Regions from separate parts of the Shinella sp. G-2 genome, predicted to be linked through region 2. Evidence: riboswitches for the same ligand, from Rfam matches in the RefSeq annotation. Region 2 holds a riboswitch; each other region holds the start of a gene.
What was found. A riboswitch is a leader RNA that binds a small molecule or an ion and turns the genes downstream of it on or off. The one in region 2 is predicted to bind cobalamin.
Positions count from the first base shown of each region.

Region 1: it holds a riboswitch for cobalamin, as region 2 does, so the genes downstream of both, bluB (5,6-dimethylbenzimidazole synthase) here and V8U06_RS06855 (aromatic ring-hydroxylating oxygenase subunit alpha) in region 2, are expected to answer to the same signal.
Region 3: it holds a riboswitch for cobalamin, as region 2 does, so the genes downstream of both, V8U06_RS02640 (CbtB domain-containing protein) here and V8U06_RS06855 (aromatic ring-hydroxylating oxygenase subunit alpha) in region 2, are expected to answer to the same signal.

Region 1 is NZ_JBBEYH010000001.1:648,331-655,999, reverse strand. Features, by position in the region: gene V8U06_RS03290 (NADP-dependent malic enzyme) at 1-245, shown strand, start outside; gene V8U06_RS03285 (ABC-F family ATP-binding cassette domain-containing protein) at 295-1,881, opposite strand; gene V8U06_RS03280 (DUF2865 domain-containing protein) at 2,120-3,229, shown strand; gene bluB (5,6-dimethylbenzimidazole synthase) at 3,222-3,920, opposite strand; cobalamin riboswitch at 3,966-4,182, opposite strand; gene V8U06_RS03270 (GGDEF domain-containing protein) at 4,217-5,668, opposite strand; gene V8U06_RS03265 (TolB family protein) at 5,841-6,665, opposite strand; gene V8U06_RS03260 (hypothetical protein) at 6,668-6,991, opposite strand; gene V8U06_RS03255 (NYN domain-containing protein) at 7,086-7,669, opposite strand, start outside.
Region 2 is NZ_JBBEYH010000003.1:56,746-64,414, forward strand. Features, by position in the region: gene V8U06_RS06830 (DUF1217 domain-containing protein) at 1-764, shown strand, start outside; gene V8U06_RS06835 (FAD-binding oxidoreductase) at 768-2,198, opposite strand; gene V8U06_RS06840 (L-threonylcarbamoyladenylate synthase) at 2,305-3,276, opposite strand; gene V8U06_RS06845 (diguanylate cyclase domain-containing protein) at 3,431-4,480, shown strand; gene V8U06_RS06850 (DUF6656 family protein) at 4,520-5,125, opposite strand; cobalamin riboswitch at 5,422-5,617, shown strand; gene V8U06_RS06855 (aromatic ring-hydroxylating oxygenase subunit alpha) at 5,722-6,966, shown strand; gene V8U06_RS06860 (hybrid-cluster NAD(P)-dependent oxidoreductase) at 6,968-7,669, shown strand, end outside.
Region 3 is NZ_JBBEYH010000001.1:519,003-526,671, forward strand. Features, by position in the region: gene V8U06_RS02630 (cobyric acid synthase) at 1-728, shown strand, start outside; gene V8U06_RS02635 (peptidoglycan-binding domain-containing protein) at 877-2,631, shown strand; cobalamin riboswitch at 2,724-3,084, shown strand; gene V8U06_RS02640 (CbtB domain-containing protein) at 3,130-3,306, shown strand; gene V8U06_RS02645 (CbtA family protein) at 3,319-4,101, shown strand; gene cobU (bifunctional adenosylcobinamide kinase/adenosylcobinamide-phosphate guanylyltransferase) at 4,103-4,627, shown strand; gene cobW (cobalamin biosynthesis protein CobW) at 4,631-5,680, shown strand; gene cobN (cobaltochelatase subunit CobN) at 5,783-7,669, shown strand, end outside.

The DNA of each region.
Region 1 (7,669 bases), on a different contig from region 2:
CGCTGCGCCAGCGCGTGATGCCGGATTCGACGCTTTCGGGCGAAGCCAACCTGCTGGTCTTCCCGAACCTTGACGCCGCAAACATCACGCTCGGCGTGGTCAAGACCATGACGGACAGCCTGCATGTCGGTCCGATCCTGCTCGGCGCCGCCCTGCCCGCCCATATCCTGTCGCCGTCCGCCACCTCGCGCGGCGTCGTCAACATGGCCGCGCTTGCCGTGGTGGAAGCCTCCTACCCCGCCTGATCCGGGCGTGACCCGAATCCGGAACGGCCGCCCCTCGGGCGGCCGTTTTTCATTGCGCCGGAAGCGCCAGCCGGCGCGTGATGCCGATCGCCTCCAGGAACGGCTCGTCGTGGCTCACCACCAGCAATGCGCCGTCATAGGCCCGAAGACCGACCTCCACCGCCTCGATGGCATCGATATCGAGATGGTTGGTCGGCTCGTCGAGGATGAGCAGCGCCGGCGGCCGTGTGCCGCCCAGCACCGCGGCCAGACCGGCACGCAGCAATTGCCCGCCGCTGAGACTGCCGGCGATCTGCAAGGCCGCATCCGCCCGGAACATGAAGCGCGCCAGCGCCGCGCGGCAGGCGTTTTCGTCCGCTTCCGGGTTGATCCGCCGGAAATTGTCGCGGATCGACAGCGCGGGATCGAGCAGGCTGACCTTCTGGTCGAGCACGGCGACATCCGTCGCCAGCCGTACGCTGCCTGCCCATGGCTGCATCTGCCCGGTGACGAGCGCCAGAAGGGTCGTCTTGCCCGAACCGTTCGGCCCCGTCACCGCCACCCGCTCCGGACCGGTAATAGCGAAGGAAAGGTCGCGGATAACCGGCCGTTCCGGGCGGTAGCCGGCCGTCACGCCCTCCATGCGAAGCACCATCTTGCTCGCGGGAAGATGCGTCGGCGGCACGCTAACGCTGAGCGGCTGCAGGACCTCGATCCTTTCGCGCGCCGCCGCGATATCCTCGGCCGCCTGCGCCTGCCGGCTCTCGGCCAGCCGGGCATTCGCCCCGCCCGTCAGTTCGCTGCGCTCCTTCATCGCGCCCAGCATGATGCGCGGAATGTCGCCGCGCGCCTTCTTGCGGCGGCCGGCGCTGTCCTTCCGCGCCTTTCGCTCGGCAATCGTCTGCATGGTGCGCGCCACCGTGTCGGCGTGCTTTTCCGCATCCGCGAGGTCGCGGTGGGCGGCGGAAAGTTCCAGCGCCTTGCGGGCGCGATAGGCGCTCCAGTTGCCGCCATAGCGGGTTGCGCCCAGCGTCGTCAGTTCGACGATTGCGTCCATCGTCTCCAGCAGCTCGCGGTCGTGGCTGACGACGATGGCGCCGGCGCGCCAACCGGCGAGCATGTCGATCACCGCTCGCCGCCCGTCCCGGTCGAGATTGTTGGTGGGCTCGTCGAGCAGCAGGAAATCCGGCGCGCGGAAGACAAGCGCCGCCAGCGCCGCACGTGTACGCTGGCCGCCGGAGAGCGCGGCAAGCGGCGTTTCGGCCTCCGCCTCCAGCCCGACGCGGGCGAGCGCGGCGGCAAGACGCGTCTCCAGCGTCCAGTCGGCCTCGGCCAGGTCCTCCGCGGTCGCCTCACCGCGCCCGGCGCGGGCAAGGATCGCAAGGGCCTCGGCGATACCGAACAGGCTGGAAATGGTTTCGCGCGCGCCGACCTGCACGCTCTGGCGCAAGAGGCCGAGCGTGCCGTCCACCGTGACGGTGCCGGCTTGCGGGGCAAGATCGCCCGTGACGAGCTTCAGCAGCGTCGTCTTGCCGACGCCGTTGCGGCCGACAAGGCCGGCGCGCTCGCGGCCGAAGGTCACGTCGAGATTGGAAAGAAGCGTGTGCCCGTCAGGCGTGGACCACGTGATTTTGGAAAGCGTGATGGAATGCGGCATGGATACGGAATTCCCCGATGACAAAACGAAGCCGGTTTGCGGTCGGGTTGAAATCCATGAAGCACCATCCTGCAGGCATTGACGATGGCCGACACTAGGCGCGAACCATGGCCGTTGCAAGGCGAGCGCGTTAATCACAAATGCGGGAGCACGTTGCACTCGCCCCCATGCGGCCTATGATAGGGCGATATCCGGCCGGTTTTGCCGGCGGTTTCAACGCCATCAGGGATCGAGGGATTTGAAGAGACGCGGCCGTCTTCTCCTTGCCATTGCAGCCGGACTGCCGATGCTTCTTGCCGGCGGCACGGCGCTAGCGGGCATCTGCGAGCGCATCCAGGCGGAGCTCGCGAACCAGCCGAAGATCGTGGTCGATACCGCCAACGCCCGCAAATATGCCGGCGCCATCGCGCGCCAGAACATCCAGCTCCGCAAGGCCAAGAGCGACCAGCGCCGTCTCGGCTGCTCGGGTGGCAGCATCATCGTCGTCGGCGGCGTCAATGCCGCGGCCTGCGAAACGCTTGCCGCCGTCATCGGCAAGATGGAGCGCAATCTCACCATTCTCGACGGCAAGCGCCGGGAATTTGCCGGCGGCGCGTCCTCGCAAGGCCGGCGAAACCGCCTGCTCGCCGCGTTGGAAACCAACGGCTGCGATGCGGAGGCAAAGGTCATGCCCGTCGCCGCGACGGAAACGCTGCGCACGCTGGACGAGACACGCACCCTGCCGCTCGGCACCGCGCCCGACGGCAGCGAGAGGCTGCAACTGCGCTCGCTCGGCGGCAATTCCGGCCATGGCAACCTGCGCACGGTCTGCGTGCGCACCTGCGACGGCGGCTTCTTCCCGATTTCCTCCGGCGCGACGCCGCTCGATTTCCGCCGCGACCAGAAGGTCTGCGCGATGATGTGCCCCGAAACCCAGACGGAGCTGTTCTACCAGTCGATGACCAATGGTCAGGAGACCGAGCAGATGACGTCCACCGTCTCCGGCCGGCCCTATTTCGAGTTGAAGAACGCCTTCGCCTATCGCACGCGCGATCTTTCCAAAAAGGAAGGCGCCTGCGGCTGCAACCTCGCTGCCTATTATCAGGAGATGATCAAGCGCGATAAGGCCGCCAAGGGCAAGGACACGCGGACCGCCAGCACCGGCGAGAACGAGGAAAGCGGTTCCATCACCACGATCGAGACCCTGCCGAAGAAGAAGGAAGCGGTGGAAAGCAAGCCGGCCGCAAGGATCGAAGACCGCGTCTACGACCCCACGAAGAGCAAGGTTCGCACGGTCGGTCCGCTCTTCCTGCCGGAAAACTCCACCGCCATCGATCTCGGCCGCCCGGCCGATGCCGGCGTCAACTGACGCCGGCGCCACCCTCCGGCCAGCGCTCCTCGTAAACCAGTTCCTCCAGCGGCAGGCGCTGCCGCCATCCCTTCACCGCCAGTTCCGGTTCGGCATAGAGCTGGTCGACGAAGCCGACGCAGAGCCAGGCGACGATCTCGACATGGGCGGGAATACCGAGGATGGCGCGCATATCGCTGTCGTGGAAAATGCTGACCCAGCCGACGCCCACCCCTTCCGCACGCGCGGCAAGCCAGAGGTTCTGCACCGCACAGACCGTGGAATAGACATCCATGCGCGGATTGTGGGTGCGCCCCAGCACGACGGCGCCGCCACGCGTCGGATCGCAGGTGACGCAGATCGACAGCGGCGCCTTCAGGATCCCCTCGAGCTTCAGCGCCCGGTATTGCGCCTGCCGCTCGCCGGCAAACAGCGCCGCCGCCTCGGCATTGGCCTTGAGGAAGGCGGCATGCGCCGCCCGCCGGGTCTCTTCGCTGCGCACCAGCAGGAAATTCCATGGCTGCATGAAGCCCACGGAAGGCGCATTGTGCGCCGCCTGCAGCAGGCGGGCGACGAGCGCGTCCGGCAAGGGATCGGGCAGAAACTGGTCGCGCACATCGCGGCGCGTTTCGATGGCGCGGTAGACGGCCTGCCTTTCCTCCTGCGGAAAGGCGCCCGCCCGGACCAGAGGGTCCAACGGTTCGGTTCGCATCGTCATCTCCCCAACAATGCGTACAACCTGCCGCCGTCCGCGCGGTTCGGTCTATCTCGTCAGGCCGGTCTTCTGACTTCGGTTCCTCTGGCAAGCGCCTGCCTTCCCGGTTGAACAACCAGTGGCAAAAGCCTGAATCGATTCAAGCTTTTAGGGCGAGCCATCCCCGTCACAGCGTTGGGCACGTTCCGGACCTGGGCATGGACCCGCACCGGATTCCCGATTCTCCCGCAGAGCGGGCACCTGACAAGGAGGATATGCGCACGGCTCGGCGCTGCGATCAAGCCCACCCCATGTCAGGCGGCGCGGGCGGCCTCCGCGCCGTCGATCTCGATGTCGTCGGCATGGACGGCGCGGTTGCGCCCACCGTTCTTGGCGGCGTAGAGCGCGGCGTCGGCGATCACCATGACATCGTGCACCGATTTGCCATGGGCCGGGAATTGCGCGATGCCGGCGCTGCCGCCGATGAGCAGCAACTGCCCGTCATAGGCGACGGGTACCTGCGTATCGAGCACGAGACTGTTGGCGAGTTCCAGGAGGCTTTCGCGTTCATAGGCACCTGTCAGCAGCACGCAGAACTCGTCACCGCCAAGACGCGCCACACAGCCGCGCGCGCCGATGCGCTCGGAGAACCGCCGGGCGACGGCCTGCAGGACGGCGTCGCCGGCCGCGTGGCCGTGCCGGTCGTTGACGGCCTTGAACCGGTCGAGGTCGAGCGCGAGGATCGTGAACGGCTTGTTCTCGCCCCGGCCGATGGCGCGCAGGACATCCTCGTCGAAGCCGCTGCGGTTCTTCAGCCCTGTCAGCGGATCGTGCCGCGCGAGGAAGGCGTTCTGCGCCTCGCTGCGCTGGAGCGCCCGCACGAGCGTCGAGAAGCGCAGCGTGACGAAAAGCATGACGCCGGCAAAGACCAGAACGAACAGGGTGATCTGGATCAGCGCGGACTGCCAGACGAAGGAACCCGGCATGTTCGGCCGCCAGGAGGCGACCATGGGATTGTAGGTATCGCCGCCGACCGGCGTCATCAGCAACCCCGGCTCCTGGGTGACGATGGGCGTGAAACCGAGCCCGTGCACGCCGAGGCGCCGCTCGGAATTGGCCAGCATCTTCTGCGAGACCGGCTTGACGGTGATGAGCAGCGTCGGCTCGCGCCGGCTGGCGGGAATGTAGAGCGTCTTCGGCACGACGGCCTGCACGACGACGATGCTCATGACGCGGTCGATGAGCCGCATGCCGGAAACGTGGATTTCGGGAAGCGCCGGCGTCAGCAGGTCCGGGTCCTCCTTGGCGCCCGCCACCTGCCAGCCGCCGCGGTCGGGCGACAGCGCCTCGTAATAGGCCCGCTCGGCCTTCTTGGTGAGGTCGCTCACCCAGTGCAGCTTCTCGCGCGCCTTGCGGTCGGAAACCTTTTCACCGCGATGCACGCCGAGCACCTTGTCGCCCTCGGGCGTGGTGAAGATCATCCAGGAAAAGCCGAAGTCCGCCCACATCCAGTCCCGCAACTGGTCGCGCACGAAGCTGTCGCCGGGCATGCCGAAGGCAAGCTCCTGAAAACTCTTGTCCCAGAAGGAGATCTGGCTCTGGTATTGAACGACCTGGTCGATCTGGTGGCTGAATTCGTTGCGCACCAGCGTGCGCTCCGTCTCGGCGACAAAACTGTCGGCCCGGTCGATGGCGTGGTCGAGCACCAGATAGTTGGCGGTGCCGAACAGCAGGACGATCATCAGGGCCGCCGCCCGGATCGCCATGCCCACTCCGCGTCGCCGCTTTGCGCGGCCCTGTTCCGCCTTGCCCGTCATTTTTCCCTGCCTGCCGTCCCCTGCCCGCGTTTCCGGGCATTGTTGAACGAAGGCTAGAGGACAGACGGCAAAATTCGCTTAAACAGGCTGGTGAGCGAAAGCTTAATCGCGGTCATTTCGCTCAGGCGGGCGCGTAACGCACGAAGGCGAACTGCCGGCCGTCCGGCGACCAGTTCGGCACGTTCATCGTGCCCTGCCCGCCGAAAAGCTCGAAAAGCACACGCGCATTGCCGCCGTCCATGTCCATCAGCCGCAGCCGCACGGTGAGGTCGCGCGGATGGTCGAAGACATCGCCGTCATAGGACAGGACCAGGAGGTTGCGGCCATCGGGCGAAGGATGCGCAAACCAGTCGCCATAGGGACTGTCGGTGATGCGCGTCGGCTCGCTGCCATCCGGCCGCACCCGCCAGATCTGCATGCGCCCGGTGCGGCTGGAGTTGAAGTAGATCCACGCGCCATCCGCCGAATAATCCGGCCCGTCGTTGCGCCCTTCGCCGAAGGTCAGCCGCCGCTCGGCGCCGCCGGCGACGGGGATGGTATAGATATCGAAGAGATCGTCGCGGATGCCGCAATAGGCGAGCGTCGCACCGTCCGGCGACCAGCCGTGCCAGTAGGACGGCAGGTTTTCCGTCACCAGTCGCGGCGTGCCGCCTTCGGCAGGCAGCACGTAGATCGCCGACTTGCCGAATTCGACCTTGTCGCTGATCGCCAGCAGGCGGCCATCCGGCGACAGGCCGTGGTCGTTGTTGCAGCGCGTGGCAAAGCCCGTATCGATCCGGGTCGGCTCGCCGCCATCGAGGGGAAGACGGTAGAGCAACCCGTCGCCATTGATGACGAGAAAGCGCCCGTCCCTGGAAAAATTCGGCGCCTCGACCAGCCGCTCCGTCTGCCAGACGACCCGCGTCTCACCGGTGACGATATCGTGGATTTCGACGGAGCTGCGCATGGTCACGGCTTTCCGTCGCCGGCCGGCAACCCGGCGGAGAGCTTGCGGAAGATCGACTGCATCAGGAGCGAAGCCTTCTGCGCACGCCAGGTCGACACGAAGCCCCATGCCAGCAGCAGCAGGACGGCGATGAAGGCGACACCCAGCACCGTCTGGCTGCCGGTCGCAAGGCCGTAGAGGCCGAAGACGGCCGGCGTCGCGAAATAGGCGACCTGCGCAAAAACCTGCCGCCCGGCAGAAACGTCGCTGAGCGACCACAGTCGGATCAACCGGATTTCCTCTTCCGTGAAGATCGGTTGGCTCGGCTCCACGGAAGACAAATCCATTACTCCTCGTTTCTCACGTCGGCTGAAGCAGCTCTTGCCAGTTTCCCCGACAACATTTCACCACAGCCCGCCGGGATGGTGAGAGCCCCGAAGCTTAGCCGTTATCGATCACCTTCTTCAACTGCCGGGTCTTCAATCGTGCCTTCCGATTGTCGGCGGTCAATTCGACGCCGGAAACGGCGAGCAATTTGCTGAGCTTGCTATGGCCGTATGATTGGAGCGTGAAGTTCGGGTCGCAGGATTTCAAGGCCTTCATAACGTCGGTCAATGCGACCCAACCGCCATCAAGCTGCGGCGCGGCGACAAAAGCCCTTTGCGACAGATCCGAACTCAGCACTCTCGACGCCATGGGTGCTACTGGCTGGTTTCCTGTCTGAGTGGCGGATTCTACCGGCGACCTCAAGAAATTGAAGACATCACACGCAGCCCGGAAAGTGGCAGCCGCATGCTTGAGGCCAATGCCGACAACAGTTTTTCCATCCTGTCGTATCCGCATTGCCAATTGCGCGAAGTCACTGTCACAGGTCGCCAGACAGAACACGTCGACGTCGTTTGCATGAAGCCGGTCCATGACGTCGATAACCAGGGCTATATCAGCCCCATTCTTGCCGGCAGCACCGCGGATCGTCTGAAAAACGGAGAAGGCATGACGTGGAGCCTCGTTGAGCCAATCCGAAA
Region 2 (7,669 bases):
ATGTCACCGAGAAATCCCGTTTCGGAACGGCGGACGACAAGAAAAAGGCCGAGGAAGAGGCGAAATATTACAGCGCACAGATGCAGAAGATCGAGTCCGTCAAGGAATTCCTGGCGGATGACCGCCTCGTCGCCTTCGTGCTGGAGGCGAACGGCATCGATCCGAAAGGCGTCGACGCGACCTTCATGGAGAAGATCTTCACTTCCGCGCTCGACGATCCCAAGAGCTTCGTGAACCAGCAGGTGGACCGCGACTACCGCAAGATCGTCGCCTCGTTCAACTTCGACGCCAAGGGCCTGGTCGCGAAGGCGGACGATGCGCAGATCCAGTCGCGCCGCGGCATCTACGAGACCATCGACAGCCATGTCCGCCAGAAGCTGGAAGAGGAAGCGGGCAACGACAATGCCGGCGTGCGCCTCGCGCTCTATTTCGAACGCAAGGCCGAAACGATATCGAGCCCCTACGACATCCTCGCCGACGATGCGCTCTTCGAGGTCTTCAAGGTGCTCTACCAGCTGCCGGACGAGGTCGCGAGTGCCGATGTCGACGCGCAGGCCAGCATGATCGAGCGCCATCTCGAACTCAAGGACCTGCAGGACCCGGAAAAGGTCGCGAAGATGATCGTGAAGTTCTCGGTCCTCTACGATCTCGACAACCAGTCGACCACCGATCCCGCCCTTTCGGTGCTGACCGGTTCAGGCTCGGCCGGCATCAGCGCCGACCTCATGCTCTCGCTGTCGCAATTGCGCACGGGCGGGCGTTAAGCCTCAGACACAGACCACCTTGCCGGGGTTCATGATCCCGGCGGGGTCGAAGGATCGCTTCACGCGCCGCATCAGGTCCATCTCGATCGGCGCGCGCACGCTGGCAAGCTCGTCCCGTTTCAGTTGCCCGATGCCGTGCTCGGCAGAAATCGAGCCGTGGTATTTCAGCACGATGCCGTGCACGAGATGATTGATTTCGCGCCAGCGGTCGAGGAAGGCCTGTTTGTCCGCGCCCACGGGCTGCGAGATGTTGTAGTGGATGTTGCCGTCGCCCATATGGCCGAAGGAGCAGATCCGGGCGCCGGGAATGGCCTTCGTGACGGCTGCATCCGCCTCCGTCATGAAGGCCGGGATCGCCGAGACCGGCACGGAAACATCATGCTTGATCGAGCCGCCTTCCGGTTTCTGCGCTGGCGACATGCTCTCGCGCATGTGCCAGAGCGCCTTGCGCTGTTCCTCGCTTGCGGCGACAACCGCGTTTTCCACCAGCCCCGCCTCCATGCCGTCGGCAAGCACTGCCTCCATCATGCGCGTCGCCGTTTCGGCCGCGTCGGAGGTGGAGACGTCGATCAGCACATACCAGTCGTGCCGGGTGGCGAGCGGATCGCGCACGCCCGGAATGTGCCGCGTGGTGAAGTCGACGCCGAGCCGCGGCATCAGCTCGAAACCGGTCAGCGCTGCGCCGCAGCGGCTGGAGGCGCGTTCGAAGAGGGCGAGCGCGTCCTCCACGGACTTGAGACCCGCAAAGGCGACCTCATGACCGAGCGGACGGGGAAAAAGCTTCAGCACCGCGCCGGTGATGACGCCGAGCGTGCCTTCCGCGCCAATGAACAGGTCGCGCAGGTCATAGCCGGTATTGTCCTTCTTCAGGCGGCGCAGGCCGTTCCAGACTTCGCCGGTCGGCAGCACCACTTCGAGACCGAGGCAGAGCTGGCGCATGTTGCCATAGGCGAGCACCGCCGTACCGCCGGCATTGGTGGAAAGATTGCCGCCGATCTGGCAGGTGCCCTCCGAGCCGAGCGAGAGCGGAAACAGCCGACCGACCTTTTCGGCCGCTGCCTGGATGTCCGCCAGCACCGCGCCGCCATCGGCGACGATGACATTGCCGACCGGATCGACATCGCGGATGCGGTTGAGACGGGAGAGGGAGAGCACGATATCCGCCGCGTCCTCGCGCGGCACGCTGCCGCCGACATGGCTGGTATTGCCGCCCTGCGGCACGATCGCGGTGCGCGTTTCCGTGGCGAGCGCGAGGATGTGCGATACCTCGTCCACAGAGCCCGGCCGCAACACGAGCGGCGAGGTGCCGTGATAGAGCCCTCGGCTTTCGACGAGATAGGGGGCGATGTCCTTGTCACTCGTCAGCGCATGGGCCGGCCCGGCGATGGCGGCGAAGCGGTCGAGGAGATCGGGAGAAAGCCTTGCCTGCACCATCGCGTGTTCCTTCCTCAAACATGTCCGGCCGAAGCGACACCGCGCCAGGCTCTTGTTCTTGCCGCATGATCCAACGTCGAAGCGATAGGGCTTCAGGTGGAATGCGTTAGCCGCGTGGCGCGGCGGCGCGTTGCAGGCGGTCGTTGATCGCCTCGCCGAGGCCGGTCATGGGGATCTGCGAAAAGGCGATGGAGCTGGCGCCGGTGGCGTCCGCCTGCTTCATGTAGCCGAAGAGATTGGTCGCGGCTTCCGCAAGGTCGCCGGCGGGGCTGAGATCCAGCACGAGCGCCGCCTCCGCCTCGCCGGGCAGCGCCTTGCCGCCGAAGCGGATCAGCACCTCGCCGGGACGCACGTCGCTTGCCCCCAGCCGCACCGGCGCATCGGGGGCGTAGTGCGAGGCGAGCATGCCGGGCGCTTCGATGGCTGCGCCGGCCTCCTTGCGGATGACGGGGCGGCCGGTGATGCGTTCAATCTCGGCTGCGTCGAGACCACCGGGGCGCAGCAGCCGGATCGTCTCGCCTTCGACCTTCACGATGGTGGATTCGAGGCCGACCGTGGCCGGCCCGCCATCGAGCACCAGTTCCAGCTTCGCCCCGAAATCCTCCGCGACGTGGCGTGCGGTGGTGGGGCTGATGCGGCCGGAGGTGTTGGCGCTGGGCGCGGCGAGCGGCCGGCCGAAGGCGGACAGCAGGTCGCTGGCGATGCCTGTCGGCACGCGGATGCCGACCGTGTCGAGCCCGGCGCGCGCCAGCGGATGGATGGCGCTTTCCGGCCGGATCGGCAGCACCAGGGTCAACGGGCCAGGCCAGAAGGCCTCCGCGATCGTGCGCGACAGCGGATCGAAGATCGCATGGCGTTCCGCCATGGCAAGGTCCGCCATATGGCAGATCAGCGGATTGAAGCGCGGCCGGCCCTTCATCTCGTAGATGCGGGCGATCGCCTGCGGATTGGTGGCGTCTGCGGCAAGGCCGTAGACCGTCTCGGTGGGAATGGCGACGGGCACGCCGCGGTCGAGCGCTTCGCAGGCGCGTGTCAGCGCCGCCGTCTCATCCGCCCGCGTATCGAGGATTTCAGCCATGTCGCCCTTCCGTCGTTCCGGCTTTCCTTACAGGGCTTTGCCGGCAAATGCCAAGACTTGCCTGGTTGTGTAAAATTGGAACGGTCGGGTTAGACGGACCGAAAGAGCGCTCTGCTAGGAGAGGCTGACGTTCCCGCACACAGGTCCCTCTTTGATGGCGCACAAGAAATCCACGACCACCGATATCGCCCTGCGTATCGCGACCGCGATGAAGCAGATGGGCATCGACGGCCTGCCCCGCAACTACGAGCTGGTCTACGAGGCCTATGCCGGCGGCAATCCGGAACTGGTTCGGGAGTTCATCGCGCTCGGAAAGTACAAGACGCAGGCCGCGCTCGACGAGCTTGGCCGCAAGTACCTGCCGCACCAGCACGAGGCGAGCGTGCTGCAACGCTCGGCCGGCGCGATCAGCAACGAGATGAGCAACTTCATGGACCTCCTGAGCCAGGAGCGTTCCTCGCTCAACGATTACGGCCGCCTGATCGGCGAGGCCTCGCAGGTCATCCGCGAGGCGGGCGGCGCGCTCGGCAGTTCGCTGGAGGCCCTGCAGCGGGCGACGGAACTGCGCGTCAGCCATACTGCGGAAATGGCGGAGAAGGTCGCGGCGCAATCGGCCGTCATGGACGGCATCCAGAAGGAGATGGCGGACTTCGAGGCACAGAAGTTCACCGATCCGCCAACCAAGCTCGGCAATCGCCGCGCTTTCAACAAGGCGCTCGCGCGCGTCTACGCCAATCCCGAACTGCCGATGATGTGCGGTGTCGCGGTTGCGGAGGTGGACGCGGAACGCCGCTTTTCGTCGGGCCAGATCGAGGCCCTGTCGGACCATCTCGTCACCTTCTACGGCGGCCTCATCCGTCAGGCGTTCCCGGCAAACGACCTTGCCGTACGCTTCGACGGTCTTCGTTTCGGCTTCCTGTTCCAGACGTCGGACGAGAGCGAGGTGACGCGGCTCATCGATCTCCTGCGCGCCGCCTTCCAGACGGTGGCGCTGCGCGATCCGCGCACGGGCCGGAACCTCGGGCATCTGACGCTCTCTGCCGGCGTCTGCATGTCGGAAAGCGCTGACAGCGCGCTCGACCTTGCCGCCGCCTGCGAGCGGGCGCTGGCGGAAGCCAAGGGCCGGGGCGGCGATCAGGTCGTGGTCTACGGCCGCGGCGACGAGGTGCCGGCCGGCAAGGAATGGATGCTGTACCGGGCGTAAACCCTTCCGGTGAAGGCGAGCAGCGATGTTGCCGAAGGGCTAGAGCGCGCGGATGATCTTGCGCAGCGCCTCGTTGCGCGCGCCGAGCATCAGCACGTTCTTCATGGCGAGCTTCGGATCGTCGGTGCGGAAGATCACGCCGTTGCCGCGCACCTTGCGGTCGATCTTGAGGCGGCCTTCTTCCTCCGTCGGCGCGATGGCAACGGCGAAATACATGCGGCCGGGCGTGCGGGAAATGCCGGCGAAGAACTGTTCCTCGTCGCCGATCTCGGCGAGGAAGTTGGCCATGTAGAAGGCCCATTGCACATTCTCGAATTCCGCAAAGCGCGAATTCGCCACCGTGATGTGGCAGTAGCCGAGATGCGGCGTCTCGGCGAGCGTGCGGTGGAAGATCAGCTTCGGAAACTGGATGGACTGGTGGAAGCCGTTGATGCGTTCATGGGTGACGCTGCCGGCCCGTTCCAGCTTGCGGCCGGTGCGCTCGGCGACGTCCTGGTAGCTGAGGTAACGTTTCTCGCTCGGGCTCCAGCTCACGCCACGGTCGATGCGGCCGGTGCGCAGGAATTCGGTGTGCACGGCGGATTTCGGCGGGTTCGCTCGCTTGTAGGCGACGGCGTCGTAATATCGGAATTTCGTCTGCTGCACGCCTCGGCACTCCATCCTCGCGCCCGGATCGCGGTAAAGTTTATGGAAACGTCGTTAAGCAATCCTTTCCGCCGCATTCCCGATTTCCGCGGGGGCGCTCCGCACGGTCGCAATATGACAAGGTGCTTCGTTCCGGACGAGGGTGCCGAAAGAATGGATTATCGTCGGGGTCATTCCTTTATGGCGTTGATATTTCATTGTTATGCCCTGCGGCGGCCTCGTTTCCACCGTCTTTGACTGTCGTCAAATTGGGGCGACGTGTCGCTTTCTGGCATGTCGCGCGCCGATTCTTGCGCTTAGATAAGGACGCTCAAGGTGCCGCTCCCGTCAGGGGGTGGAGAATTGGGAAGCCGGTTGAAATCCGGCGCTGCCCCCGCAACGGTGTTGGAGAAAACGCGGCAGGAAGCCACTGGACGGATGTCCGGGAAGGCGCCGCGACGGTCCCAAGGGACGCTCCTCAGCCCGGAAACCAGCCTGGAGAAACGATCGTGACTGGCTGCGGCGGGCGGCTGGGAAGCGTGCATTGTCGGGCCGTCCGCGTCCGCATGCCGTCTCCTCCGTGCGCCTCATCCCCCATTTTGACAGTGAGGACCGGCATGGATATCCGCAGCGACGTGCTCCGCAAGCTCAAGAACCGCCGTGAAGGCCACAGCCTCGAGCAGGCCTTCTACATCGATCCCGACCATTACAGGCTGGACCTCGAGACGATCTGGTATCGCGACTGGCTGTTCATCGGCCATGACTGCGAGATCCCGAAGGCCGGCAATTACTTCACCGTGCAGGTCGGCGATTATCCCGTCGTCATCACCCGCGACCGCTCCGGCACCGTGCGGGCGCTGCACAATTCCTGCCGCCACCGCGGTTCGCGCGTCTGCACGCAGCACAAGGGCACCTCGGCCAAGCTCGTCTGTCCCTATCACCAGTGGACCTACGAACTCGACGGCTCGCTGCTCTTCGCCCGCCACATGGCCGAGGATTTCGACAGGACGCAACATGGCCTGAAGCCAATCCATTGCGAGACCGTCGGCGGCTACATCTTCATCTGCCTTGCCGAAGAGGCGCCCGATTTCTCGGCCTTCCGCACCCTGGTCGAGCCCTATCTCGCCCGCCATCGCCTCGGCGAGACCAAGGTCGCCTTCGAAAGCACGATCGTCGAGAAGGGCAACTGGAAGCTCGTCTGGGAAAACAACCGCGAGTGCTATCATTGCGCCGCCAACCATCCCGAGCTCTGCCGCACCTATCCGGAAGCGCCGAGCGCCACGGGCGTGCAGGGCGCCAAGGACGATCCCGTCATTGCCGAACACTGGGCGAAATGCGAGGCGGCGGGCCTGCCGAGCGAATTCAGGATGTCGCCGACCGGCCAGTTCCGCGCCGCGCGCATGCCGCTCATCCAGGACGCCGAGAGCTACACCATGTCCGGCGCGCGCGCCGTGCAGCGCCCGCTCTCCAATGACGTCCTGGACAGCGGCATCGGCACGCTGCTGCTCTTCCACTATCCGACGACCTGGAACCATGTGCTCGCCGACCACGCCATAACCTTCCGGGTGCTGCCGCTCGGCCCCGAGCTGACGCAGGTCACGACCAAGTGGCTGGTCCACAAGGATGCGGTCGAAGGCGTCGACTACCGTCTCGACGAGCTCACCCATGTCTGGACCGAGACCAACAACCAGGACCGCCGCATCGTCGAGGAAAACGCCTTCGGCATCCGTTCGCCGGCCTATCAGCCCGGTCCCTATTCGCCGGAGGACGAGGGCGGCGTCATGCAGTTCGTCGAGTGGTACTGCAATTTCATGGTCGAACGGCTCGACGGCGCCAAGACGCCGCTCTCGCGGGTGGCCTGACATGACGATCGCCAGCCAATTCCGCCATTTCGACGAGCTGCATCCCTGGCATGACCGCCACAATCTTCTGGAGTGCACTGCAGCCACCGTGGAAACGGCCGACGTGATGACCTTCACCTTCCGCTCCGACCAGAAGAACTGGTTCCGCTACCTCCCGGGCCAGTTCGTCACGCTGGAGCTGCCGGTCTCGGCAGACGAACCGGTCATGCGCACCTATACGCTCTCCTCGACACCCTCGCGGCCCTTCTCCGTCGCCGTCACGGTGAAGGCGCAGAAGAACTCCATCGGCACGCGCTGGATGTTCGAGCATCTGCGACCCGGCATGACGCTGAAGGCCTTCGGGCCTCTCGGCGACTTCTCCTTCGTGCGCTACCCGGCGGAAAAATACCTATTCATTTCCGCCGGCTCGGGCGTCACGCCGATGATGTCGATGACGCGCTGGATGTCCGATTGCGCGCCGCAGTCGGACGTCGCCTTCGTCTCCTGCGCCCGCAAGCCGGAGGACCTGCTGTTCAAGCCGGAACTCGAATGTCTCGCCGCCCAGATGCCGAACCTCGCGCTCGGCTTCGTCGTGGAGGGCCACAATCCGCGGGACGGCTGGCACGGTCTGCGCGGCCGCATCGATGCGGCCCGTCTCTCGCTGCTCGCGCCCGATTTCCGCGAGCGCACCGTCTTCTGCTGCGGTCCGGAACCGTTCATGCGC
Region 3 (7,669 bases), on a different contig from region 2:
AAGGCGGCGGCGGGGCGCTGAAGGTCGCCGTGCCGGTGCTGCCGCGCATCGCCAATTTCGACGATCTCGATCCGTTGAAGGCCGAGCCGCAGGTCGACCTCGTCTTCGTCAGGGCCGGCGAACCCTTGCCGGCGGACGCAGGTCTTGTCGTGCTGCCCGGCTCGAAGTCCACGATCTCGGACCTCAGGGATTTCCGCGCCGCCGGCTGGGATCGCGACCTTGCGCTCCACATGCGCCGCGGCGGCCGGGTCATCGGCATCTGCGGCGGCTACCAGATGCTCGGGCGGCGCGTTACCGATCCGCTCGGCATCGAAGGCAGCGAGCGGGCGGTGGACGGTCTCGGCCTGCTCGAGGTGGAGACGGAAATGGCGCCGGAAAAGACCGTGCGCAACAGCGTGGCCCGTTCCCTGCAATATGATGTGCCGCTGGAGGGCTATGAAATCCATCTGGGGCGCACCACGGGGCCGGATGCGATGCGCCCCGCCGTCACGATCGATGGCCGGGCCGACGGCGCGGTCTCGGCCGATGGCCGCGTGATGGGCACCTATCTGCACGGCCTGCTTTCGAGCGATGCCTACCGGGCGCGGCTGCTTGCCGATTTCGGCATTGCGGGCGGCGGCTTCGATTATCGCGCCAGCGTCGATGCGGCGCTGGACGGGGTTGCGGCGGAGCTGGAGGCGGTGCTGGATCGCCGCTGGCTCGACGGCCTTTTAGGTGCTTCTGATTAAACCGGCCTCCTGAAACGTACAGCCATCGGGTTCCTTCGCCGCCGATCTGCCGCACCAAAGTTGCGCCAGAATTCGGTGCGAGGAGTGACGGAAATCCGCCCGCTCGCCGGGCGCTGACGCCTTCGCGCGATCCGAAAGGGTGAAATACATGGGTTCTGGACCTCTCGCACGATCCGTTCTGGCCAGCCTGGTCGGGCTGTCGCTCGCCGGCCTTCCGGCGGCCAGCTTCGCCCAGACGGCCAAGGAAGCCACCAGCGCGGGAAAGCGCTGGGAGGAAGAATTCTCCCTCTGGCAGAAAGTCTCCTCCGGCAGCGATGTCGCGCAGTATGAAGGCTATCTGAAGCAATATCCCAACGGCACCTTCGCCTCGATGGCGCGCCTGCGCATCGCCGAACTGCAAGCCGCCGGCAAGACGAAATCGGCGACGGCCTCCACGGATGACGCGGCCGCCAAGGCCAAGGCGGAAGAAGCGGCAGCCGCCGAGACGAAAAAAGCCGAGGAAGAGGCGAAGGCCGCGGCGGAAGCCAGGAAGGCGGAGGAGGCGCGAAAGGCCGCCGAGGCGAAAAAGGCCGAAGAGGCGCAGAAGGCCGCCGAAGCGGAAAAGGCCAAGGCCGCGGCGGAAGCCGCGCGGCTGAAGGCCGAAGCGGATGCGAAGAAGGCCGAGGAAGAGGCTGCCGCGCGCAAGCTTGCTGCGGAAAAGGCGGCGGCGGAAGAAAAGGCGAAAGCCGAGGCGGCCGCCGCGGAAAAGGCCAGGGCCGAAGCCGCTGCGGCGGAAAAGGCGAAGGCCGAGGAAGCGGCTCGCCTCAAAGCGGAGGCGGACAAGAAGCAGGCCGCCGAGGCGGCGCGCCTGAAGGCTGAAGCCGATGCCGCCGCCGAAAAGGCCAAGGCGGAGGAAGCCGCCCGCCTGAAGGCGGAGACCGACCGCAAGAAGGCCGAGGAAGCGGCCGCCGCCGAGAAGGCGCGCGCCGAGCAGGAGGCGCTTGCCCGCCGCGAAGCTGAAGCCAAGCGTATCGAGGCGGAGAAGGCCGCTGCTGCCGAGAAGGCGCGGATAGAAGAGGAAGCCGCCGCGGCCCGCAAGCTCGCCGAGGAAAAGGCTGCGGAAGTCGAGCGGCTGAAGGCCGAGGCCGCCAAGGCTGCGGCGGATGCCGAGGCGAAGGCCTCGGAAGCCGCCCGTCTGGCCAAGGAAGCGGAGAAGCGTGCGCAAGAGGCTGAAGCCGCCAAGAAGCAGGCCGGCGAAGCCGTCACCGCGTCGGGCGAGGCCCAGGGCACGGTGAAGGACAATCGCGGCCTTGCCGTCGACGGGACCGTCGTGGACAAGCAGGAGGAAGAGACCTTCCAGAAGGCGGTGCTCGCCGGCTCGGAGAAGGCCTACCGCGCCTATATCGCCCAGTATCCGAACGGCCGGTACGTCAAGGAGGCCCGCACACGTCTCGCCGCCCTTGCCACCGTCGCCAAGCCGAAGCAGGAAACCGATGCTGAAGCGGAAGCGGAAACGCCGGCCACGGCCGAAACCGAACGCAAGACTGCCGAAGAGCCGGTCGTCGATCCGCGCGAAGCCTATCTCGGCCGCGTCATGCGGGCCGAGGCGCAGCGCTGGCTGAGCATGCTCGGCTTCAACACCTATGGCGCGGACGGCGTCTTCGGCCCGCGCACCCGCTCGGCGATCGCCGCCTGGCAGGGATCGTCCGGGTACCGCGCCGACGGCTATCTCTCGCGCCAGCAATACCGCGCGTTGCGGGATGCCGCGCAATATGCCGAGGCCCGTCAGCATCGCCAGCGCCGCTACGAGCGTGACTACGACGTGCTTGAGGGTCCCGTCGACGGCTATTACGACGGCCCGTACTATCGCGACGAGAACTATTACAACGGCCAGGGCGGTGTGGTGATCATTCCCGGCTATTGAGCCGGGTCATTGCGATTGCGACGGCTGGACGACGGTTTCAGCACAGGTGATGGCGCTGCCGGTCGATTGACTTGTCGGGGGCAGAAGCATAATCATCCCTAGTATTGGATGGTTCCTTGGTCCGGAAACGGACTGGGGAGTAAATGGGAATGTGACGCGGTGGACCCAATTAGGGCGCTGCAATCACGGCCGACCCCGCGACTGTAGAGTAGCGAGGGACGCCCATCCGGCAGGAGGAAGGCTTGGGAGGAGGCAATCGTGCCGCAACCCGCAGGCTGACAACCGGCCGGAAAAGCCACTGGGTGGCATTGCGATAAACCAAGGCCGGACGCCTCTCGATCTACGAATCGTCCACCTTTCGCAATGCCGCGGCCCGGGAAGGCGAGGGCGACCCGCAGGTGCCGAGCACCGGACGCTGCGAGCCAGGAGACCTGCCAACCGATGAGGGCATATCGCCCGACCTGGGGAGGTTTCCCCACTGCCTGCACGGAGGTTGTCATGGCTGTTTCCGCTACGTCTTCTGTTACCCTTTCCGCCAACGATCGTCTCGTCGCCGGCGTTTTCGCTCTCCTCATCGGCGCCTTCCTCGTGTTCGGCGCTGGTCTTGCGAATTCGGCCGTCCTGCACGACACGGCACACGATACGCGTCACTCCTACGGCTTCCCCTGCCACTAAGGAGCTCCTGACATGATCGTTCGTTATCTCCTGGCCGCCCTGGTGGCCGGGCTGTTCTCCGGCGTGCTCATGACAGCCGCCCAGGAGGCCCGAGTCGTGCCGTTGATTCTGCACGCCGAAGAGTTCGAAGGCGAAGCCGCGCCGGCAGGCGAGGGCACCACGCCCGCGACCGACGACGCCGCGCAGACGCAGGAGCATTCCTCGCTCGGCGCCGCCATCCTTAACGTCGCCGCCTATCTGTCGCCGGTTTCCGTGGCCTATGCCCATGAGGGCGAGAATCACGAAGAGGGTGGCATCATGTTCGGCATGAGCCGCTTCTCCGGCACGCTCATGGCCAATCTCGTGACGGGCGCCGGCTTCGCGCTGCTGCTCGCCGGTTTCAGCCTCGTTTCGGGCCATCCGATCACGGTTGCGAACGGGGCGCTGTGGGGCGCTGCGGGCTGGCTTGCCGTACATATGCTGCCGGCCATCGGCCTGCCGCCGGAACTGCCGGGCTTCCCGGCCGCCGATCTCACCCAGCGCCAGATCTGGTGGGTCGCGACCGTCGCCCTGTCGGCCGGGGGCCTCTATCTCCTGGTCCTCAAGCCGAATATCGTCGCCAAGATCGCCGGCATCGTGCTGATTGCCGCGCCCCAGGTCTATGGTGCGCCGCAGCCGAGCGACATTTCCAGCAACGTTCCTGCCGTTCTCGGCGCGGAATTTGCCGTCGCCGCGCTTGCCACGACGCTGTTCTTCTGGATCGTGCTCGGCCTTTCGCTGGGTTTTGCCAACGAGAAGATCGCCAAGGCTGCCTGATATGATCACGACATCGCCCGGAGCCGTCCTGGTTCTGGGCGGTGCGCGTTCCGGAAAATCCGCTTTCGCCGAGGGGCTGGTCGCCGAGACCGGCCTTTCGCGTCATTACATCGCCACCGGCCGGGCCTGGGACGAGGAGATGCGACAGCGCATCGCCAAACACCGGGAGGATCGCGGAAAAGGCTGGGAAACGCACGAGGAACCGCTTGCGCTGGCCGAACGCATCGCCGATGTGGCACGCGAGGACCGCGCGGTCCTGATCGATTGCCTGACGCTCTGGGTCACGAACCTGATGCTGGAGGAGCGCGACATCGCGCGGGAATTCGAGGGTCTCTTGCGGGCCATCAAGGACGCCCCCGGCCGTCTGGTCTTCGTGTCGAACGAGGTCGGCCTCGGCATCGTGCCGGAAAATCGCATGGCGCGCGAATTTCGCGACCATGCCGGGCGGCTGCACCAGAAGGTGGCGGCCCTCGTACCGGAAGTCTATTTTATCGCGGCCGGACTGCCGCTGAAAATGAAGGGTTGAGCCATGCTGCAACAGAAAATCCCCGCCACCGTCATCACCGGCTTCCTCGGTGCGGGCAAGACGACGATGATCCGCAACCTGCTGCAGAACGCCGGCGGCAAGCGCATCGCGCTCATCATCAACGAATTCGGCGACCTCGGCGTCGATGGCGACGTGCTGAAGGGCTGCGGCGCGGAAGCCTGCAGCGAGGACGATATCATCGAGCTCACCAACGGCTGCATCTGCTGCACCGTCGCCGACGATTTCATTCCGACCATGTCGAAACTCCTGGAGCGGGAGAACCGTCCGGACCATATCGTCATCGAGACCTCCGGCCTTGCCCTGCCGCAGCCGCTCGTCGCCGCCTTCAACTGGCCGGAAATCAAGACGCAGGTGACGGTCGATGGCGTCATCACCGTGGTGGACAGCGCCGCCGTCGCCGCCGGCCGCTTTGCCGACGACCATGACAAGGTGGACGCGCTGCGCGTCGAGGACGAGAACCTCGACCATCAAAGCCCCCTGGAGGAACTGTTCGAGGACCAGCTCACCGCCGCCGACCTCATCGTTCTCAACAAGACCGACCTTATCGACGCCGCCGGCCTTCAGACCGTGCGCGACGAGGTTGCTTCCCGCATCGCCCGCAAGCCGTCGATGATCGAGGCGAAGAACGGCGAAGTCGCCGCCGCCGTGCTGCTCGGCCTCGGCGTCGGCACCGAGGACGACATCGCCAACCGCAAGTCGCATCACGAACTGGAGCATGAAAACGGCGAAGAGCACGATCACGACGAGTTCGACAGCTTCGTCGTCGAACTGCCTGCCGTCGCCGATCCGGCCGCCTTCATCGAGCGCCTGAAGGGCGTCATCGCCGCGCATGACGTGCTGCGCCTGAAGGGTTTCGCCGACGTGCCCGGCAAGCCGCTGCGCCTGCTCATCCAGGCCGTCGGCACCCGCATCGATCACTATTTCGAGCGCGCCTGGGCGGCCGGCGAAACGCGCGGCACCCGCCTCGTCGTCATCGGCCTGCACGACATGGACGAAGCGGCCGTGCGCGCCGCCATCGCAGCGGCCGTGTGATTTCGGCATGAGCATGCGGCGGTTCTTCTCTTCGGGGCATCGTGCGGGGCTGGGGCATTCCCGCTCCACCGGCACGGCACGCCATGAAAGGGGAGGCGCTGCATGCATCTCCTGCTAGCCCAGAAGGGCACCATCGCCGACGGCAAGGAGGCGATCGACCTCGGCCAGACGCCGGGCGACGTGCTGTTTCTCTCGGCTGCCGACACGGAACTTGCCGCCATCGCCGCCGCGCACCGCGCGCGCGGCGCGAAGACGCGCCTGCGCCTTGCCAGCCTTGCCACCCTGTCGCATCCGATGTCGGTCGATACCTATGTCGAGCGCACGGTTCGCCACGCCAGGCTCATCGTCATTCGCGCCCTCGGCGGTGCGAGCTACTTCCGCTACGTGCTGGAGGCCCTGCTGGCGACGGCGGCGACAAACGGCATCATGCTCGTGGCGCTTCCCGGCGACGACCGTCCGGACGAGGGCCTTCTGCCGTTCAACCGCATCGACGCGCAAGACCGCGAGCGTCTCTGGGCCTATCTCAACGAAGGCGGGGCGGAAAACGCCGACCGCTTCCTTGCCCATGCCGATGCGCTGGTCTTCGGCGGCGAAAAGCCGGCGGCCGCGACGCCGCTGGACAAGGCCGGCATCTGGTGGCCGGGGCGCGGCGTCATCGATATCGAGACATGGCGGCAGCTGGCAGAAGAGGCCGTTCCAGCCGCGCAATCCCCAACCGCCGCCCTCTGCTTCTATCGCGCCTATGTCCAGAGCGGCGAGACGCGCCCCGTCGAAATGCTGATCGAGGCGCTGGCCGCCGAGGGCGTGCGCGCCCTGCCGCTCTTCGTCTCCAGCCTCAAGGACCCGGCCTCCATCGAGATCGTGCGCGCCGCCTTCGCAGACATCTGGCCCGAGGTCGTGCTGAATGCCACGAGCTTTGCCGTCTCGGCGCCTGGCGCCGGCCGCAAGCCGACCGTGCTGGACGAAACCGGGGCGCCGGTGCTGCAGATCATCTTCTCCGGCACCTCGCGCGAGGCCTGGGCGGCGTCGGGCCAGGGGCTGACGGCGCGCGACCTCGGCATGAACGTCTCCCTGCCGGAAGTCGACGGGCGCGTGCTTGCCCGCGCCGTCTCCTTCAAGGCCGCCGCGCGCTATGACGAGGGCGTGGAGACGAACATCGTCAGCCTCGATCCCGTCGAGGACCGTATCCGCTTTTCCGCGCGCCTTGCCGGCGGCTGGGCGCGGCTTCGCCGTGCGTCCCCGGTCGAGCGACGCATCGCCGTCGTCATGGCGAACTATCCGAACCGTGATGGCCGCCTCGGCAACGGCGTCGGCCTCGACACGCCGGCCGGCACGATGGAAGTCCTGCGCGCCATGGCGGCGGAGAACTATCGTGTCTGCGACCTGCCGGAGGACGGCGACGCGCTGATCGCTCATCTGATGGCCGGTCCGACCAATGCCGCAAACGACGGCCGGGAAATCCGCGAGACGCTTTCCCTCAAGGATTACAAGGCCTTCTTCTCTACGCTTCCGAAGGCGATTCAGGATGAGGTGACGGCACGCTGGGGCAGGCCGGAAGACGATCCCTTCGTCGCGGGCGATGTCTTCGCCCTGCCGCTCGCCCGTTTCGGCGAGACGCTGGTCGGCATCCAGCCGGCGCGCGGCTACAATATCGATCCGAAGGACACCTACCATTCGCCGGACCTCGTGCCGCCGCACGGCTATCTTGCCTTCTACGCCTTCCTCCGTGCGCATTACGGCGCCCATGCCATCGTGCATATGGGCAAGCATGGCAATCTCGAATGGCTGCCGGGCAAGGCGCTGGCCCTGTCGGAAACCTGCTATCCCGAAGCCGTGTTCGGCCCCGTGCCGCACCTCTATCCCTTCATCGTCAACGATCCGGGCGAGGGCACGCAGGCCAAGCGCCGCTCTGCCGCCGTCATCATCGACCACCTGACGCCGCCCTTGACGCGCGCCGAGACCTACGGCCCGCTGAAGGACCTCGAAGCG